One region of the Clostridium ljungdahlii DSM 13528 genome, then DNA from elsewhere that is predicted to be linked to it. Evidence: a T-box and tRNA genes for the amino acid it is inferred to sense, from the RefSeq annotation. Region 1 holds a T-box; the other holds one or more tRNA genes.

The links. The T-box of region 1 lies ahead of leuS (leucine--tRNA ligase). A T-box ahead of a tRNA ligase gene usually reads a tRNA of that ligase, here a tRNA-Leu.
Region 2: it encodes a tRNA-Leu, which carries the amino acid that the T-box ahead of leuS (leucine--tRNA ligase) is inferred to sense. The anticodon was not compared.

Annotation. Positions count from the first base shown of each region.
Region 1 covers NC_014328.1:280,486-283,697, forward strand. Annotated here, with positions in the region: gene leuS (leucine--tRNA ligase) at 1-2,066, opposite strand, end outside; T-box leader at 2,188-2,394, opposite strand; tRNA gene CLJU_RS01350 (tRNA-Gln) at 2,496-2,570, opposite strand; gene CLJU_RS01355 (hypothetical protein) at 2,647-3,165, opposite strand; gene CLJU_RS01360 (J domain-containing protein) at 3,197-3,212, opposite strand, start outside.
Region 2 covers NC_014328.1:4,501,360-4,504,571, forward strand. Annotated here, with positions in the region: gene spoIIE (stage II sporulation protein E) at 1-796, opposite strand, end outside; tRNA gene CLJU_RS20480 (tRNA-Met) at 1,103-1,178, opposite strand; tRNA gene CLJU_RS20485 (tRNA-Leu) at 1,187-1,275, opposite strand; tRNA gene CLJU_RS20490 (tRNA-Met) at 1,287-1,363, opposite strand; tRNA gene CLJU_RS20495 (tRNA-Met) at 1,380-1,455, opposite strand; tRNA gene CLJU_RS20500 (tRNA-Leu) at 1,464-1,552, opposite strand; gene CLJU_RS20505 (S1 domain-containing RNA-binding protein) at 1,683-2,093, opposite strand; gene CLJU_RS20510 (FtsB family cell division protein) at 2,280-2,552, opposite strand; gene yabQ (spore cortex biosynthesis protein YabQ) at 2,680-3,090, opposite strand; gene yabP (sporulation protein YabP) at 3,117-3,212, opposite strand, start outside.

The DNA of each region.
Region 1 (3,212 bases):
TACTTCGAAAGTGCATTTGTAAATTCCATAATTCTAGCTATAGATGTATTAAATTGAAATTTATTAGCATCCTCTGATACAGATTTGATTGAAAAGTTCCTTGTATAGTTAAGTTCTTTTTCCGCAGCATCCATAGAAGTTTTTCCGGTATCCCCACTTTCTATAATTTCTTTTACAGAAGAGATAGTTCTTTCAATTCTATCTACAAATTTACTTATGGATTTAATTCCGTCGTCGTTCCAAGCTCCACCTTCGCTGTAGTCAAATCCAAACATCAAATACATTCTAAATACGTCAGAACCGTATTCTTGTATGCAGTCATCTGGAGATATGGTATTTCCCTTTGATTTACTCATTTTTTGACCATCAGGACCAAGTATTATACCTTGATGTCTAAGAGATAGGAAAGGTTCGTCAAAGTCTAAGAATCCCATATCCCTAAGAGCTTTAGTAATAAATCGGGCATACAGAAGATGCATGCAAGCATGTTCAGGTCCGCCTACGTACATGTCTACTGGAAGCATTTTATCTATTTTAGCTTTATCAAAAGGTTTTTCACTGTTTTTGTTGTCAACATATCTTAAGTAATACCAGGAAGAACATACAAATGTGTCTAAAGTATCGGCTTCTCTTTTGGCAGGACCTCCGCAGCAAGGGCATGTAGTATTCATGAATTCTTCTGATTTTAAAAGAGGAGACTTACCATCAGGAGAAAATTCTACATTATAAGGGAGTTCAACTGGCAGTTGATCTTCTGGTACAGGAACTATTCCACATTTTTCGCAATATACTATAGGAATAGGAGTTCCCCAGTATCTCTGTCTTGAAATTAACCAGTCTCTTAGTCTGTAATTTACTTTTCCAGATCCTAATCCCATACTTTCAAGTTTTTTAGTTACAGCTTCTTTGCCTTCTTTTGTAGTTAGACCATTGAATTCACCGCTATTTATCATCTTGCCATGTTCTACATAAGGTAAGGAATCTCCACCTTCTATAACTCTTTCAATAGGTAACTTATATTTTGTTGCAAATGCAAAGTCTCTTTCATCGTGGGCAGGAACTGCCATTACGGCACCAGTACCATAAGTATTTAGTACATAATCTCCTATCCATATAGGAACTTTCCTACCATTTATAGGATTTATAGCATAAGAACCACTGAATACACCAGTTTTTTCTCTTGTAATTGATTGTCTTTCGATTTCACTTTGTTTCTTAGCTGATTCTTTATATTTTTCTACTTCATCTTTGTATTCTTCTTTGGTTAATTTATCAACTAAGGTATTTTCAGGTGATAAAACTACATAAGTAACACCAAATAAGGTATCAACTCTTGTGGTAAATACACTGAACTCAATATCGGAATCTGCTACTTTAAAAGTTACATTTGTACCGGTGGATTTACCTATCCAATGTCTTTGCATAGCTTTTGTTTTTTCTGGCCAATCCAGTTTATCTAGGCACTGAAGAAGTTCTTCTGAATAATCTGTAATTTTGAAGAACCATTGAGTTAAATCCTTTTTAGTTGCCTCGGTACCACATCTTTCACAAAATCCATCTTGTACCTGTTCATTTGCAAGTACTGTTTTACAACTAGGGCACCAGTTTACAGGGGCATTTTTTCTATAAGCTAAACCATGTTTATATAATTGCAAAAATAACCACTGATTCCATTTATAATATTCAGGACGACAGGTAATTACTTCGTTTTCCCAGTTGAACATTGCACCCATAGACTTAAGTTGTTTTTCCATAGTAGCTATATTTTTTTCTGTGGAATCACTTGGGTGTATTCCAGTTTTAATAGCATAGTTTTCTGCAGGAAGACCAAAAGAATCAAAACCCATTGGTTGGAACACATTATATCCCTGCATTTTCTTAAGTCTTGCCCAGGAGTCTACAGGAGCATAGTTAAACCAATGTCCTGCATGAAGTTTACTACCTGAAGGGTAGGAGAACATCTCCAGTACATATAATTTTTTATCTAAATTGTTATCGTCAAATTTATAAAGTGATGTTTCTTCCCATTTTGCTTGCCATTTTTTATCAGTTTCGATACTGTACATAATATCTTCTCCTTTATTTGTAATTTAATATAGCCTTTACGCTTTTGTAAGCTAAGAAGTCTAGTAGAATTGTGGTGTTTATTTGTTGCTAGAATATAAAAAAATCCCTCATCTCTTAAAATCAAGAGACGAAAGATTTAACTTCCGCGGTACCACTCTAATTAAACCTATAAACTGGTTTCACTCAAAAAATAACGGTTCATACCGTATCTGATTTTCTTCAGATAAGCTCCTAAGGTGAGTTCGCATTCTGTTCACACTGTTTTTCACCTAACAACAGCTCTCTTTAGTGATACAAATACTACTGTTCCTTTTTCAAAGCCAAATATTGGTTTATTTTTTATTTTATAATATTAAACAGTTTTCTGTCAAGAATTTATTTTTAAATTTTATTTTAAAAAAGAACTCCTAAAATAAAGAGTTCTCTCTTGGCTGCCCATGCTGGACTCGAACCAACACATACCTGTTCCAGAGACAGGTGCCTTACCATTTGGCGAATGGGCACTGTTATGTAAATCTCAACAATAAACATTATATCACCATAAATTCATATGTCAATAGTTTATTATTAAATACAATACTATTTTATTATTTTTAAGATATATCTGTTAACATAATTTATAAATAAGGTTAATAGATAGTCATATATTACAAAAGCTATTTCAGTACCTAATACAATTAAATAAGGACTTATTTTTATTTTTAAAAGACCGGGGAAAAATAGACTGTAGAGTAAAAATAGTACTAATAAACATATATTAAAAAAAGCAAGTTTTAATATAATTTCAAGAGGTAATTTCCTGAGTTTCTCAACAAGGTATTTTATTAATCCATAGAGACCAAAAAATACTATGTAGGAAAGCACTGTGATTTTAAACCCACATATTAAAAGCGATAGTAAGGAAGTAGCTGCATAAATAGTAATAGCATTTTTGTAACCTGTAACAAGCACGGATAATGGTATGATAAAAGAAGCTAAAGCCAGAAGAGAAGCCTTATTTACTGGCACTATGCCACTTAAGTATACTAAAATAACTCCTAAGGTAGTTAAAAAACCTCCTTTAGTTATATTGGAGGTTTTATTTTGAGCTTTTGTCATTGATACCCACCTCTTTTTTAGATTGATAGTTTTAGCAATTTCCACCT
Region 2 (3,212 bases), 410 kb from region 1:
TAAACACACCTGATATAAGTCCACATAATCCATAAACTGAAATATATATCATCATATCGCTAGAGGTAACTCCTATTATAGTTCCCATGGCTACACCAGCGGCTGCCCCCGATGGACTTCCCTTTACATAACCTAATATAAGTATAAAACCTAGTGCTATTATATTTCTAAAAGATACTTCATGTATACTCATTCCCCAAGTTCCTGCTATAATCAAAGATGCAGTTATAGACATACTAATTATTTCCTCACTGCTGTATAAATGTCTAGTTTTTAATTTTTTTAAGCATAATATAGAATAATTAATAATAAAATATATTGGAAAGATACACATAACTTCAAAAACAGAATTAAAAGCAGCTACCCCAACAGTTAATTTCAATATTAAAAACTTATAAGCAAAAAACTCTATTAATGCAGCAGAAAATAATAATACTAACTTCTTTTTTGCACTAATGTTATTTAATATATGATTTAAAGTTGCTAATGTTACAATTACTATACAATATACAGGAAGATATTTAATATTTCCATACATTGAAATATACCCTAATAGTGTTCCCAACGCAGCAATCAGGGAAGGTTTTCGTTTTTCACATTCTGCTATTGATATAAAAAAGGCTATTCCAAAGGGTGCCATAAGATTTACCATCATAACCCTTCCAACTAAAAAACCTGCTAGGAAATAAAATATTATTTGAATTGTTTTTGTTATATCCCTGGCTTCATGGTTTTTTTCTTCATTCTTTAGCTTTTCTGTCCTTTGATAAGGAAATACCTCTGCTCCATATTGCATATAATACCACCCACCTTATAAAATTACTGCTTACATTATAGCAGTAATTTCTGGAAATAAATGTCATAACGTGAGATACCCCTATATTTTTTTTAGGACATTAATTTTATTTTTTTTTCATAATTTTTATTTTATACATACACTAAAAACTAGTTATCCTATTTTATCCACAATGTTAATAAGTTTGTGATTTTGATAATTTTAGAAAGGTATACTGTAACCCGATTAGACTTTAGCCATTATTAAGAACTTCAATGGCAAGTAAATTAGAAACTAAAAAAAACTTGCAATATATGCAAGTTTCTGTGGTTGCGGGGGAAGGACTTGAACCTCCGACCTTCGGGTTATGAGCCCGACGAGCTACCAGCTGCTCCACCCCGCGGCATTAATTGGTGCTGAAGACCGGAATCGAACCGGTACGGGTTTTAAAGCCCGCAGGATTTTAAGTCCTGTGCGTCTGCCTGTTCCGCCACTCCAGCACATCATCAATTGGTAGCGGAAATAGGACTTGAACCTACGACACTTCGGGTATGAACCGAATGCTCTAGCCAGCTGAGCTATTCCGCCATGTTATATATTTCTGTGGTTGCGGGGGAAGGACTTGAACCTCCGACCTTCGGGTTATGAGCCCGACGAGCTACCAGCTGCTCCACCCCGCGACATTAATTGGTGCTGAAGACCGGAATCGAACCGGTACGGGTTTTAAAGCCCGCAGGATTTTAAGTCCTGTGCGTCTGCCTGTTCCGCCACTCCAGCAAAATATATACACAACAAATTGACGACATATATTATTATATATGGTACTAACTATATTGTCAACTAATTTTTAAAAATTTCTATAAATAAAATTTAAAAAGAGGCTAAACAGCCTCTTTAGGTAATCCTACTAGTAATTAGAAGATTTTTTGTATCCTTTGCCTTTTGCATCTTGATGTTTCTTTATATCTTGGAATCTTTCTTCACTATCTTTTAAAAACTTAGATAATCTATCTTCAAAATTACCTTGATTTTGCTTAGTTTTTTCTTTTTGCCAATCTATTTCCATAGGTCTAACACTCTTTTTATCAAGTCCAGCCTGTTTTATAGATAAACTAATTTTTCCATTGTCATCAATAGAAATTACCTTAACTTTTACTTTGTCCTTTTCCTTTAAATAATCTCGTATATTCTTAACATAAGTGTCTGACACCTCAGATATATGCACTAACCCAGTTTTACCTTCAACATCTACAAAAGCTCCAAAACTAGTAATGTTAACTACTGTACCCTCTAGTATGCTTCCTGCCTTTAAGGTCATATTAAAAAAACTCCTCCTTAAAAAATAATACTATATAATATAAACTTCTTCTCTTTTAACAGAGTAGGACTTCTTGGATCTTGCCCAAAAATCTTTGCTACATCCACAACCACTTATCCTCCATAATCTCAACAGGCATAATTTCAAAAAACCTGTTATAGTTTTCTATTACAGCATAACTGGTAATTAGTTTTTATTGTCTATTACAGGAGTTTCGCCTTGCTTAATAAGACCTAATTTTTCTCTAGCTAATTTTTCTATATACACATTAGAATTAGACATTTTAACCTCTTCCTGTAATTTTTGATTTTTATATTTACCCCTCTGCTCTTCCATCTTTTTTTCACTTATCTGTTTATTTATGTTTTGCATAGTTAATTGCTGACTTATAAAAATATAGCCTATATATAGAACTATTAATAAAAAGATTATATTTTTCCACTTGATTTTTATTTTCATTAATAATCACCGATTCTCCCACTAACGATTTACGTTTCTATATACTCATTCTATTAACTATTGCCTTCCTCGATTTATCATAGCACATCTCACTTATATTGTAATTTGATTTTTGATTTTCTTCAAGCTAATTTTTATACTTTTTTTTATTTTTTCTTTTAACACTATAAATAAGGTATTGAAAAGGATATATTATTATATATATAAATACCCTAAATAATCTTCCCAATACTTTGAAGAATTTATTATGTAATTCTATAAGAAAATTGCTGAAAAACTTCAAATATAAACATATACCTATACCTAATAAGATATACACATACATTCCCATATAGGCATAGTTTGTATACATTAAAAATATAAATACAATTATGGCTGTAAATACCCAAAATAGAGTATCCTCGATAAACGTTATTATCTTATTTAAATCTTTAAACCCTCTTATTAGTCTGTAAAAATCAAATAATATTCCCGTTATTATTCCTGCTGTAAGGCTAAATATTATAAGTCGAATTTGAGTACTTATTGATATAATCATACTAATCCTTTCATGGTAACGTGATTTTATTTAAACATCTTTGATATTAAACTTTGGTTCCTTTTTTTCGACTTATTATTAGTATATACACAAGAATTTACCATACCAACTATAACTACATC